2 regions of the Cohnella candida genome follow, and region 1 is predicted to be linked to the other one. Evidence: riboswitches for the same ligand, from Rfam matches in the RefSeq annotation. Region 1 holds a riboswitch; the other holds the start of a gene.
The links. Region 1 has a riboswitch for preQ1 ahead of queF (preQ(1) synthase). Riboswitches for the same ligand answer to the same signal wherever they lie in the genome.
Positions count from the first base shown of each region.

Region 2: another riboswitch for preQ1. It lies ahead of queC (7-cyano-7-deazaguanine synthase QueC); the one in region 1 lies ahead of queF (preQ(1) synthase).

Region 1 covers NZ_CP033433.1:5,095,077-5,102,178, reverse strand. Annotated here, with positions in the region: gene EAV92_RS23585 (WD40/YVTN/BNR-like repeat-containing protein) at 1-433, shown strand, start outside; gene EAV92_RS23580 (VUT family protein) at 485-1,030, opposite strand; gene queF (preQ(1) synthase) at 1,046-1,549, opposite strand; PreQ1 riboswitch class I at 1,709-1,752, opposite strand; cyclic di-GMP riboswitch class I at 1,893-1,979, shown strand; gene EAV92_RS23570 (HD-GYP domain-containing protein) at 2,144-3,172, shown strand; gene EAV92_RS23565 (Gfo/Idh/MocA family protein) at 3,248-4,348, opposite strand; gene EAV92_RS23560 (ThuA domain-containing protein) at 4,379-5,044, opposite strand; gene EAV92_RS23555 (LacI family DNA-binding transcriptional regulator) at 5,041-6,084, opposite strand; gene EAV92_RS23550 (NAD(P)/FAD-dependent oxidoreductase) at 6,213-7,102, opposite strand, start outside.
Region 2 covers NZ_CP033433.1:2,260,513-2,267,614, reverse strand. Annotated here, with positions in the region: partial or broken gene EAV92_RS10810 (glycoside hydrolase family 2 protein) at 1-1,416, shown strand, start outside; gene EAV92_RS10805 (NAD-dependent epimerase/dehydratase family protein) at 1,467-2,405, opposite strand; gene EAV92_RS10800 (helix-turn-helix transcriptional regulator) at 2,530-3,363, shown strand; PreQ1 riboswitch class I at 3,441-3,484, shown strand; gene queC (7-cyano-7-deazaguanine synthase QueC) at 3,544-4,251, shown strand; gene queD (6-carboxytetrahydropterin synthase QueD) at 4,205-4,651, shown strand; gene queE (7-carboxy-7-deazaguanine synthase QueE) at 4,641-5,369, shown strand; gene EAV92_RS10780 (MFS transporter) at 5,519-6,718, opposite strand; gene EAV92_RS10775 (type 1 glutamine amidotransferase domain-containing protein) at 6,715-7,102, opposite strand, start outside.

The DNA of each region.
Region 1 (7,102 bases):
CATGTCCCAAACCTCCTACTCGCTGTTCCATACCCGCGACGGCGGCAAGAGCTGGCAGCCGGTCCTCGCCAACTCCGGCGCGGGCTCCGGTCCGGCCCCGGGCTTCACGATGGATGAGAAAAAGGTGCCCCGTAACGGCGGAAACTCCCCCGGCACGCTGTATGTCGCGAGCCCGGACGTCGCCTTCATGGGCGGCCAATGCCAAGCTTGCGACAAACCGAACCGGCTCGGCAAAACGACGGACGGCGGCGAAACCTGGGTCAACCTGAAGCCGGAGTATTCCGGCTTCGACGTCCAACAGATCGCCGCGGCGGACGCCGATCACGTCTGGTGGATCAACACGGACGGCCAAGAACCTTCGAAAATGTACGTGACTTCGGACGGCGGCGCGAATTGGAAGCTCGTTCATACGTTCGACAAACCCTCCGCCTAAAACGAAAAAGCCTTCTTCCGTCGAACCGGAAGAAGGCTTTTTTCCGAAATCTCAAGCTTTCGCCGTAACGCGCGGCTTCGGCATGAGCTGCACGATGAGCGCGCCGATGCATTGCATCCCGACTTTGACGACGATCTGCCCCGCGATCGCGTAGCCGACCAAATCCCACGGCAGGAAGCCCGCGCCGATCGGCGACAAGCCGATGACGACGAAGATGACGCTGTCGAACATGCCGCCGACGAGACCGCTGTACAGCACCCTCAGCGACATCGGAAGCCGCAGCCTGGAGTAAATCTCCGTATCGGCCGTCTCCGAGAACAAGAACGTGATCGTGGACGCCGCCACGATCCACAGCGTATCGCCGAGCAAATACGACGAGACCGCCGACAGGACCATCGCCGCTCCGATCGCGCCGTACGTGAGTTTGCGTCCGATCGTGTTCTGCACCAAGTCTCTCAGAATGAACGTCGCCCCGATCAGGAACGAGCCCGCCGGGATGATCAATTTGCCCCACAGGACAGGATCGTTGTTCGCCGTAATGACGTTCGCCATCACGATCGCCAGCAGATACAGCAGAACCAGCACCGTTTTCAACATTCGTTCTTCTCCTCCTTAACGGTTGTCGACTTTCTCGGGATACATATCGTGATTCATCAAACGATGGAAAGCCATCTCTTCGTACTTCGTGCCCGGGCGCCCCCAATTGCAATAAGGATCGATCGAAATGCCGCCTCTAGGGGTGAATTTTCCCCATACCTCGATGTAGCGCGGCTCCATCAGTTTGATGAGGTCGTTCATGATGATGTTCATGCAATCCTCGTGGAAATCCCCGTGGTTGCGAAAGCTGAACAGGTAGAGCTTCAGGGACTTGCTCTCCACCATTTTCACGTCCGGAATGTAGGAGATGTAGATCGTCGCGAAGTCGGGCTGGCCCGTGATCGGGCACAGGCTCGTAAACTCGGGACAATTGAATTTCACGAAGTAATCCCGGCCCGTATGCTTGTTGTCGAACGACTCGAGCACTTCCGGCGCATAGTTGAACGGGTATTTCGTGCCTTGATTGCCAAGCAGCGTGATATCCTGCAATTCTTCCTTGCCGCGTCCTGCATGGGACATAAAAAAATCTCCTCCTTGTCTCCCTCGGCTCATAGGTACGGCAGCCGGGACCGGGAACAAGAACGAGATTCGCATCCGAAGGAACTCCAAAAAAACAGCGATCGTCTATCTGCCGAATCTCTGCGCACAAAGCGAAGAGCGAGCCGGCTGAAGCGGTCGCTTGCTATAGTTTTTTATAGAGGGAGTTCGCGAACCTCTCCCGGATCGCCGAGGCGAAACCGGATTTTCTTGTTCAGTTGTCATCCGATAGGATAGCACAGATCCGGGCCGTTGACTAGACTGGGACGCTGGTCCCATTATTTGTATGGACTTCCATGCCAAAATACCTTATAATCTGACCTGACCACGAGAAAGGCAAACTTATCGAAAGATAAGGACGCAAAGCTACGGGCCTACCGGGCGAAAGCCCCATGGCGGCCGAGTTGCCGAAGCATAGGGAGACCCCTACTTCTTTGTCCCGACAAAACATCCTATCTTCTTGAGCGAAGGTTGGATGTTTTTTTATACCCGGATACGCGGCAAAAGGTAAGCGTTTTCTCGCTGCTCCAAGGCTTTGTGGGCTGTCTGACGGCACAACACCCCAAGGAGGCTGCCATGCGGTACGACGAATATTCCCATCTGGGCGGCAAACGCGTTCTTCATCACGTCATGGACAACAAAGGGCTGCTGCTCATTCCAGAGGGCACGGTTTTAACGGAGCACCATATCGAGCTGATGGCCAACTTCAAGGTCGACGTTTTCGACGTCATCGTCCAGGAAGTCGAAACGGGTCCCGCCAATCAGGCGGAAGTGAGGGAGCTGGTCAACAAAACGGCTGCCCGGCTGCAGGACATCGATCATTTCGTGCAAGCCAACGGAACGGTTCCGGTGCTCGAACTCGAGGAGAAAGTGCTCCCGGTCATCATGGAGGCCGCCCGTAAACGCAACCTGTTCCAACTCTTCGCGGATCTCAAGTCGATGGCGGATTACCGCTACAAGCAGAGCATCGGCGTCGTCGTCATGTCCGCCATGCTGGGCAAATGGCTGCACCTCGACCAGAAGGAGCTTTCCTTGCTCAATTCGGCGGCCAGCCTCTACGATATCGGCTCGGTCAAACTCCCCTCCTATTTGCTCAAGAAACCGGAGAGGCTGCTCCCCAGCGAGCGGGAGATCATGAAAGAGCACGCTATGCTGGGATACGAGCTTCTTCTGGAGTCAGGAGTGGACCCCCGCATCGCCCGGGTCGCCCTGCAGCATCATGAGCGGGAAGACGGCAGCGGTTACCCTCAAGGGATTAAAGGGAGCGAGATCGACCCCTTAAGCAAAATCATCGCCCTGGCCGACGTGTACGTAGCGATGACTTCGGCGCGCCCCTACAGGGAGGCGTATGCTTTCTACGAAGTCATCCACGAGATCCACAAGCAAATCATCCAAGGCCGCTTCGATTCGGCGATCGGCCTGACCTTCCTGAACGGGCTGATGGCCGCGCAGATCGGCAGCGAAGTCATTCTCTCCGATGAACGGAAAGGCCGGATCTTGCTCATCAATCCGAACTATCCGACGAGCCCCCTCGTCTCGCTCGACGACGAGTTCATCGACCTGAGCAAAGACGGTTCCGTCAAAATCAAGGAAATCGTAGGTTAGATGACAACCGGCCTTATAGACGGAAAGCTCCTCCTTCGCCTGTTGGCAAGGGAGGAGCTTTTTTAAATTAGCGGCTCAGTCCAGCTCGTGGTCGCCCAGTCCGAGCGGCAGCGGAGCCGGCTTCTCGCAGGTGCTTTGCATGATGTAATGCTTGCCTTGCGCCGATGCATCGTGGAAGCCGTGCATCGCCTCGAGCACGTGGTTAGCCATCGCGCCGTTCGCGCGGTGCTTGCGGCCGGTCAGGATGGCTTTGGCCATGTCCGCCGCGCCGACGCCGCGGGCGTTCTCCGCTTTGCCGTGGGTGAGCGGAATCTGCGACCACTCGCGGGATCCCGCGCGCCAGACGGACACAGGGCCGCCGAACGTGTTCGGATCCGGCACCAGCAGCGTGCCTTGGCTGCCGTACACTTCGATGCGCGGAAGCGTGGAGCCGCCCGCGATGTCGAAGCTGGTGAGCAGCGTGCCCACCGGACCGGAAGCGAAGTCGAGTACGCCCGCGATGTGCGTCGGCGTTTCAACCTTCACGACTTGCCCGAATTTCGGCTGGCTCGTGATCGTCCGCTCCGCATGGGAGATCCGCGCAGAGCCGGTGACGCGGGTGATGGGGCCGAGCATGGCGACCATCGCCGTCAAATAGTACGGTCCCATGTCGAACATAGGGCCGCCGCCGATTTGGTAGAAGAACTCCGGAGCCGGGTGCCAGCTTTCCGGGCCGCTGCTGGTCATGAAGGCCGTGGCGCCGATCGGCGTGCCGATCCAGCCGTCTTCGATCAGCTTGATGCTCGTCTGTATGCCGCCGCCGAGGAACGTGTCCGGCGCGCAGCCGACGCGAAGTCCCTTGCGCTCGGCAAGCTCCAGCAGCTGTTTGCCTTCCTCGCGGGTAACGGAGAGCGGCTTCTCGACGTAAACGTGTTTGCCCGCTTCAAGGGCTTTCATGCAGACCGAGGCATGCGCCTGCGGAATCGTCAGGTTGATGACCATTTGGACTTCCGGATCTGCCAGCAGCTCGTCTACCGAGCATCCGCGCACGCCGTGCTCGGCCGCTTTCGCTTTCGCGCGTTCGACGTCGATGTCCGCGCAGGCGACGACTTCCATCGACTCGAATCGTTTGCCGTTCTGAAAATAAATGCCGCTGATGTTGCCCGTTCCGATAATGCCGACTTTCAGTTTCTCCATAAGGTTCCCGTCTCCTTCATTGATCCCCGATCAGGATTGTTTGCCTTGCGCGGCCCAGAGAAATCCCCGCCGCATGAGTTCCAGCACCGGCGGCATTTCCACGATGTTCGCCTGATGGCCGAGCGAGTTGTAATACACCCGGCCGACTCCCCAGCGTTTCGTCCAAACCACCGGCATGTCGACCGCTTTGTTGAGTGAATGCGGCCCCGGCACGACCGGAAAGCGCGTCGTCGCGAGCACTTCGACCGCAGGGTCGACGTGCATGTAATATTGCTCGCTCCGCACGGTGAAATCCTCGAGTCCCTCCACTAATGGGCTGGAGCTGTTCGATACGTTGACCGTGTACTCCACGCCGTCATTGCCGGGATGAGCAACCCATTGGCCGCCTGTCATGAACTGCCAGTCCACGTTCTCGCGGAACGCGTCGCACATGCCGCCGTGGCAGCCCGCCAATCCCACGCCGGACTGCACCGCTTGGGACACGTTGTCCACGAGCTTCTGATCGATTTTATCCATCGTCCATACCGGAATGATGAGATCGAGGCCCTTCAGCTTCTCCCCGTCGGCGAAAGCCTGCAGGGTGTCCGATACTTCGACTTCGAATCCTTCCTTCTCGAGCAGTTCCTGGAAAATGCCCGCAACCTCTCTCGGTTGATGGCCGTCCCAACCGCCCCATACGATAAGCGCTTTTTTCAAAACGAATCCTCCTTCGTTGTCCCGCACGACTTCCGGACCACGAGCCTGGGCTCGAGCACGTCGCAAATCGGTTCCTGTTCACCTTCCGCGGCATCTAGAATGCGATCCAACACCCGCTCCGCCGCGAGCTTGCCCATGTCGTAAAACGGCACGTGAACCGTCGTCAGCGGCGGCTCGCTGAACCGGGCGGCATCGGAATCGTCGTAAGCGACGATCGCGAGATCCTCGGGCAGCGAACACCCGCGGTCGCGAAGGCCCTTCATGAGGCCGATCGCCATCCGGTCGTTGGACACGAACAAGGCGTCCAGCCGGTCCAAGTCCGCGTAGATTTTCTCCGCCGCGGCGTTGCCGCTCGTCCAACTGTAGTTCCCCGCATACAGCAGGGAATCGTCCGGCTCGATGCCCGCCTCCGCCAGCGCCTTGCGGTATCCGGTCAACCGGTCCGCGCTGTTGGAATACTGGGGCGAGCCGTTCAGGAATCCGATTCGCCTGTAGCCCTTGCCGAGCAGGTGCTTCACCGCGCGGTAAGCGCCCTCCACGTGGTCCGCGGCGACCGTGCCGATGCGGATATCTGCGAAGTGCTGGTCCATGACGCAGCAAGGCAATCCTTCCGCCGCGGCCTCGCGGATTCCCGCCATCTCGGACGGGAGGGAGCTGGCTCCGAGCACGATCGCGCCATCGACCCGCAGCGTTCGGAACAACGAAACGTAGTCGTAGACTTCCGCCGGATTCCGGAACAGCAGCAGCAAGCCGTAGCCGCGCTCATGAACCGCTCCCCCGATTCCGCTCAAGAGCTCGGAGAAGTAGTACGTCGAAAACAAGTGGACCTTGGGCACGTGCGGCATGACGACGCCGAGGTTTCCGCTTCTTCCCCTCGCGAAGCTCGACGCGACGGCGTTCAGGTGGTACCCGAGGCGTTCGGCCGCCTCGAGGACACGTTTGCGGGTCGATTCCTTCATCGGCCCGACGCCGTTCAGGACGCGCGATACCGTCGCCTCCGAAACGCCGGCGAGCTCGGCCACCTCTTTGCGTGTAGTCATCGGATCGTTCCGCTCTTTCTTGTGGTTTGCAAAATGTACACGCGTACATTATCCCCCTGTACCGGCTCGAAGTCAACGGGTTTTCGAATTTTCGGGAACAAAAAAAGTCATTCGGAGCATGAAATCGATCATTCGTTTCTTCTCCAAGCCTCTGTATTCAGTGCACCGTTGATGACCGCGGCGACAAACGCCCCCCTTGAAGCCGCAGCGATGGCCTGATGCATTCGCGATGCTGCATCGCCGGCACTGTATACACCCGGAATGTTCGTTTTACCGAATTCATCGACGACGATCTCCCCGAATTCCGAAATCTCGCAACCGATCGTCTGCGGCAAGTCCGATCCTATAACCAGATTCGGTTTGAAAAAGATGCCCCTACATGGAACGGTCGTCCCGTCTTCCAGGATGACTTGACGAACGATCCCTTCGCTAGAGTCGATGTGCCGGATCGGCGAGTCGTAAAGAGGCACTCCATTCAGCAGGAGTTCCTCACGTTCGGCATCCGTCAGTTCATCAGGTCCGTTCGTGCAGACGGTAAATCGGTTCGTCCATCCGGATATGACGGGAGCAAAGTGCATTAGCTCAGTTCCTTTATGGATGATGACAAGCGGCTGATCCCTTAATTCCCAGCCGTCGCAATACGGGCAGACGAAAGCGCTCTTCCCGTATACCTCCGCAAGTCCCGGAACGTCAAGCGGCCGATCCTTCATGCCGACGGTAAACAATATTTTTTTGCTTGCGAACGTTTGTCCTTGCTCCGTCTCCACTCGAAACCGGCCGTCGGCTCCCGCGATGGACACCGCCGTATCCGCCGCGAAAGATACGGAGGGATAGGCACCGATCTCTTCCTTCGCAATTCGCCGAAACTCGCTCGGACTGATCCCGTCGCGCGTAAGAAACCCGTGAACTTCGCGAGTCACGGCGTTTCGGGGACGGCCCGCATCGATCACCGCCGCTTTTTTCTTTGCCCTCCCAAGCACCAGGGCCGCGTTCAATCCAGCCGGTCCGCCGCCAATAA
Region 2 (7,102 bases), 2.5 Mb from region 1:
GAAGGCGGTCACACCCCGTTTCAAGCGGATATTACCGATTTGTTGACGGGTAACCGCATCGTCATAACGGTAAGAGTCGAAGATGACAGCAAGGATTTGACGCAGCCTAGAGGCAAGCAATATTGGGAAGAACGCTCTTCCGGCATCTTTTACACCCGGACGACGGGCATTTGGCAGAGCGTCTGGCTTGAGCCTGTCCACGCCGTTCATCTAAAGAAGATCAAATACAAACCGGATATCGACCGGAACGATATCGAGATTCGTACGTTCGTCACCGATCATCCCGCCGGCCAAGAAGTATGGTTGAAAATGAGGGTCACCTTCGAAGGAACGACCGTATCGGAACAACGATACAGAATACACGGCAGGGAAGAGACGCGTACGATCCGGCTGCATGGCGGCAACGATCATGGATTCGGCCGCTTGTGGACGCCGGAAAATCCGAACTTGTACGACATCCGTTTCGAGCTTTCTGTAAACGGTGTCACGGTAGACGAGTGCGACAGTTATTTCGGCATGCGGAAAATTTCGATCGAAGACGGCAAGTTTAAATTGAACAACCGGCCTTATTTCATGCGCATGGTGCTGGATCAAGGCTATTTTCCGGATGGTAATCTTACCGCTCCTTCACTGGATGCGATCGTTCGTGACGTTCAGCTCACGAAGGCCATGGGATTTAACGGCGTGCGCAAACATCAGAAAACGGAAGATCCGCGCTTCTTATAAGAGTGCGATCGGCAAGGTTTGCTGGTCTGGGGAGAATGCGCGAACGCTTACGTTTATTCGGATGACTACGTACATCGGATTACCCGCGAGTGGCAAGAGATTCTGGAGAGGGATTACAACCATCCTTGCATCGCAGCGTGGGTTCCGATTAACGAGAGCTGGGGCGTTCCCAACATCCAGATCGATGCGAGGCAGCAGCAACACGTCTTGTCGCTGTACCATCTGATCAAATCGCTGGACGATACGAGACCCGTCATCGGCAACGACGGATGGGAGATGCTGAAGACGGATTTGGTCGGCATTCACGATTACGAGTGGAGGGAAGACGTATTGTCCCAACGTTATGCCACGGCGGATAATGCGATTCAAGCCATGCCGGCCAATAGAAGAAGATTACTCGTGGGAGGCGCCGCGTACGAAGGGCAGCCGATCCTCGTCACGGAATTCGGGGGCATTTCTTTTCCGAAGAGAGGGGAAGGATGGGGGTATTCCGTGGCAAGCAACGAGCAGGATTTCCTTCGCCGACTGAAAGCCGTATTTCGTCCTCTGTACCTCTCTCCGGTCGTTCAAGGGTTTTGCTATACGCAATTAACGGACGTGGAGCAAGAAATCAACGGTCTGTTAACCTATGATCGTGTACCCAAGGCACCGATCGAGAAGATTCGGCAAATCGTTTGCGGAGAGTTTTAATGTTGCCACAGGGATTGTAGGCGGCTTTGCAGGTACTTTATTGCATATGATTACACCACATTCCCCGAACGTAACCAACCAATATAATCTGCAATCCCCCGCTCGATGTCGTATGCAGGCTCGTATCCCGTATCTTGTCGAATGCGAGTGATGTCGAGGCAAACGTCCAAACGGTGACCCTTGGGCAGAGAAATCTCTGCGTCCGGGATGATACGGTGGATTGCCGCGACGAACTCTTCATTCCGGATGATACGTCCCGAACCGATGTTGTAGGTGCTGTGGTTCAGTTGCTGAGCGGTTTGGAGGAGTGCAATGGCTCGGGCACAATCTTTGACGTAACACATATCGTACGCATCCAAGAGATGAGATGAAGCCGTGTTTGAAAAATTAGCCGGCATCCCGCTTACTGCAGCTTGGACAAGCTTGGGGGCGACGACAAGGTTGGCAGCTGACTTTTGCATAGGGCCCCAGATACCTGCGATTCGAAGGTTCACCACCTCAAAGCCCGCGCTACGGGCGATATAAGACGCGATTAGTTCGGAGCTCTTTTTGAAGGCCGTGAAGGGATTGTCTGCGGACATTGGCAGCGGCATATCCTCACGGAACGGGCTTTCACTCACGCCCATATAGACGCCAATTGCGCTGCTGATGCTGACCCGGGGGACGCCCCATTGATGAGCCGCCTGCAGAACGTTTTGCAGGCTTTCATGATGTGCACGAAGCTTATCAAAGAGACCGGTCACACCGGAACCCGGCATCGCCAAGTGGATGATTCCAGAAATGTTGCGGCGCTTACCGATCTCAAGGAATGCCGATGGATCCGTAATATCTACCTGCTCTATGAACGCGCGCTTGCCGAGTTCGCTTTTGATAAAGCTCGGGATATCGGAGGTTCGATACTGCGTAAGCACGCAGGTCTCGCCAAGATCAAGCAGTGCTCTTGTCGTGTGAGTGCCGATGAATCCTAAGCCGCCAGTAATTAGAATCATTCGGATTTCCCTCCAACCCGTCATTTTCCAGTGCTATACTGGAATTATGACAAAACCTGCATCAATCTGCCTTCCTGTGTTTTTCGTACGATTGGAAGTGTTAGGCTAAATGAGGTGGTTCATCGTGAAGGAAGGTTCTTCCCCAGAAACGCTTTCGTTAGGTGAGTTTTTGCGAGCACGTCGAGAACGACTTACTCCGGAAGATGTGGGGCTGCCGTTCTATGGCCGACGCCGGACGCCAGGGCTTCGCCGTGAAGAAGTGGCACAGATGGCCCACATCGGTACTTCGTGGTACACATCCTTAGAGCAGGGGAGAGTGTCCAATCCGTCCGATCAGGTACTGGACAGCTTAGCCATTGCGCTGCGATTATCAAGTGGGGAGAGACGCCATCTCTATACGCTTGCAAGGCCCGTGGAGCGGGAGCTTGTCCACGCGAGTCAAGAGGTGACGCTTGGGTTGGAACGTACGGTGCTTGCCCTCGATCCGAATCCTGCGCTCGTTTTGGGGAGTAGCTGGGACATGCTGCTATGGAACAAAGCGGCGGAGTTGGTGTTCAGACTGCCGGCATTCACGAAGGACAGGGTATTAAAACCGAATTGGCTGCGCAGATTTCTAACGGATTCCGAAACTAGGAGGAACAACCCGGATTGGGAGGCCAAAGCGCAGGTCATGATTGCCAGATTTCGTGCGGATTATGCGTACTTCCAACAAGATTCGAGGTTTAACGAGCTCATCGAGGAACTGCTGCGGACGAGTGAAGCGTTCCGTGAGCATTGGCCGAAGCATGACGTTCAAATCACAGTCGATTGCCATAAGCGATGGACGAACCCCAGTATCGGTGAAATGGAATTCGAGTATGTAACCTTGCAGCAGCCAGATCATCCGGGAATCAAAATTGTGATTTATACTGCTTCACCTGCAACGGGTCTTCGTCTGAAGGATTTGCTGGAAATGTAAAACGCGATGGTCGCGGCAAAAGGTTTTGTAGTACAATGGTAAGTAACAAAATAAATTCTGAAATCAATTCGATGGTTTCAGGAGAGGTTTTAGCACACCCTCTATAAAAAACTAAGGAAACGGTATCTCCTTAGATATCGTTTTTTTGTTTTGTTGGGTCAACGAAAGGAGCACGACATGATGAAACAACATAAAGCAGTCGTTGTTTTTAGCGGCGGTCAAGATAGCACGACATGTTTGTTTTGGGCCATGCAACGGTTTGGCGAGGTGGAGGCTGTAACGTTCGATTACGGGCAGCGGCATCGTCTTGAACTCGATTGTGCGGCTCAAATCGCGAAGGAACAGAAGGTACGGCATCATGTATTGGATATGGCTCTTCTGAATCAACTGGCGCCCAATGCTTTGACCAGGCAGGATATTTCCATTGAACATGATGAAGGGGCGTTACCGACGACCTTTGTGGATGGACGAAACTTGTTGTTTTTGACGTTTGCCGCGATATTGGCGAAACAGATCGGGGCGAGACATATTGTAACCGGGGTATGCGAGACGGACTTCAGTGGTTACCCGGATTGCCGGGACGTATTTATCAAATCGCTGAATGTAACGTTAAATCTGGCGATGGAGTACCCATTCGTCATCGAAACGCCGCTGATGTGGTTGACCAAAGCGGATACATGGAGAATGGCCGACGAACTCGGCGTGCTGGAATATGTGCGGGAGAGGACGCTTACTTGCTATAACGGCATCGTGGCCGAAGGCTGCGGAGAATGCCCGTCATGCCTTCTTCGTAAGAAGGGGTTGGAGGAATATCTTCTGAAGAAAAAGGAGGGGCTCAGTGATGATTCAACAAATTTATCCATCCGTCGTCCATCCTTTTTGCTATGAATTGAATAAGGATCTGCAATTTGCCGCAGCGCATTATGTGCCGTCCGACGCTGCGGGGAAATGCAGCCGTGTGCACGGACATACCTATTTCGTCAATGTCACGATTGCCGGCAACGATCTGGATGCAGCCGGATTTTTGGTTAATTTCTCGGAAATCAAGAAGCTGATCCATGACTGTTTCGATCATTCGCTGTTGAATGACCATCATGCTTATTTTAAAGATGAGGATCCGGAACGGTTCCCTACATCGGAGGTTCTGGCCAGAACGGTATACGAAATCATCCAGGCTTATCTTGACCGTTCCGAGAATAAGCCCCGGTGTTTACAGGTTTTCTTAAGGGAAACCCCGACAAGTTATGTGGTGTACCTTCCTAGAGCAGGTGATTCCTATGGCATCTAATCGGTTCCCAATCATGGAGATATTCGGCCCCACCATCCAAGGGGAAGGAATGGTCATCGGGCAGAAAACCATGTTTGTCCGCACAGCAGGCTGCGACTATTCCTGTTCCTGGTGTGATTCCGCCTTTACTTGGGACGGAACGGGCAAGCAAGACATCCGCATGCTGATGGCCTCGGAAATCTTCCAAGAACTATCTCGTATAGGCGGCGAGTCTTTTTCTCATGTGACGCTGTCAGGAGGGAATCCTGCACTTCTTCCTCAACTAAATGAACTCATTGATCTGCTGCACGAAAATGGGATTGCCGTTGCATTGGAGACGCAGGGCAGCCTATGGCGGGATTGGTTCCTCCAAATTGACGAGTTGACTTTGTCCCCGAAACCGCCCAGTTCGGGGATGCAAACCGATTGGGATATTCTCGACGAACTGGTTTCTAGGCTTTCGGACCATAACCGCTGCTTTTGTCTGAAAGTAGTTGTGTTCGACGACGCAGACATTCGATTCGCAGAAGAGGTTCACCGTCGGTATCCGGAAGTGTCCATGTTTTTGCAGGCGGGGAATAACGATATAATGGAAACCGATTCGACCGTATTGTTGAAGCGTTTGATGAAATGTTATGAATGGTTGGTCCAAAGTGTAATGGCATCAACGGTGCTTAGATCGGTAAGAGTTTTACCGCAGCTTCATACCTGGTTATGGGGCAACAAACGTGGAGTGTAACAGCGAGCCGTCAAGAAAACTTGCTGTTACAGACTGCGCGGTGAACCGTATCATAAGGCAAAATTATTCGCAATAATATCTATCAAAAAATGATGGCTCAACTCAGTAGAGTTGAGCCATCATTTTTGTTTGTGGACGACGAATTGAGTTTATGCCCTGTGGTTCTGGCGATATCCCCACAAGGTGAACAGTATGCCCGCGACAGTAACGAGGGAAGCGGTCCAAGGGACGGCTTCCAGCCCGCCGCCAATTCCGTATTCAATGACGATTCCACCCAGATAAGCGCCGAGGGCGTTCCCGAGGTTAAACGCCGCGATGTTTAGCGTCGAGGCTAGGGTCGGCGCTTCCTTTGCCGTGTTTAACATGTGAAGCTGAAGTCCCGGCACAGTTCCGAAGGCCGCTACTCCGAGGAGGAAAATGGCGATCAGGGTGGCGATTTTCCAGTGATCCACGGCCCCAAGCAGGGCAAGCACGGCGACCAAGAATACGAGAATGCCGATCAGAGAAGGCAACAGTTTGCGGTCGGCCAATTTACCCCCGTAAATGTTGCCAAGTGTAATCCCGACTCCGAACAGCACGAGAATGTAGGAGACCGAGTCGACCGGAAATCCGCTGATGTCCACCAATATCGGTTTAATGTAGGTGAACGCGGTGAATACGCCGGCGAAACCGAAAATCGTCATCAACAGCGCCACCAGCACCGCGGGACGTGACAATACGCCGATCTCCCGGCTCAAGCGGGAAGGCGCGGCTTGAATGCGGGGGACGAGAACCATAACGCCGATCAGCGCCACGATCCCGATGGCCGTGATGGCCCAGAATGTCGATCGCCAGCCGAATTCCTGGCCGATGAATGTGCCGATCGGCACGCCGAGGATGTTCGCGAGCGTAAGCCCGGTGAACATCAAGGCAATCGCGCCGGCGCGCTTCTCTTTCGTAACCAGCTCCGCAGCGACCACGGACCCGACCCCGAAGAACGAGCCGTGCGTTAGCGCCGCGACGATCCGGGCGAACATAAGCACTCCATAAGATGGAGCGAGAGCCGCGAGGGCGTTGCCCACGATGAAAATCCCCATGAGGAGCAACAGGAGTGCTTTTCGCGGCATTTTGTAAGTGGCGACGGTGATGAAGGGTGCGCCGAGGGCCACCCCGAGCGCATACCCCGTAATGAGAAGCCCCGCTTTCGGAATGGAGACGTTCAGGTTCACCGCGACTTCCGGGAGCAGACCCATGATAATAAATTCGGTCATTCCGATGGCGAATGCGCCAAGCGTCAGCGCGTATAAGGCAATCGCGGAGCTGCGTCGCGCAGAGGACGAACCCGCGCTGGTCAAGCCGTCCGAATTCAAGATGTAATCCCACCTCTTCGAAGATGATCGATCACAGCATTTGTGACCGCGACCGTAGATTGCGGATTTTGGCCGGTAATCAGATTGCCGTCGGATTCATAGTGGGAAGACCAGTTTGGAGCGGCGACGAAGATTGCTCCAAGCTCGCGGAGCCGGCTTTCCAGCAGAAAAGGGAGATGCGGTGCCAGAGCCGTCTCCGCCTCTTCCCGGTCTGTGAACGCGTTCACCCGTTTGCCGGCGACCAGCGGGCTTCCGTCAGACAAGAAGGTACCGACCAGGGCAGCAGGGCCGTGGCAGACAGCTGCGACCATTTTGCCGGATTCGTAGAAGTCGCGCAGCAGCGATTGTAACTTGCTGTCAGCCGGGAGGTCGTACATCGCGCCG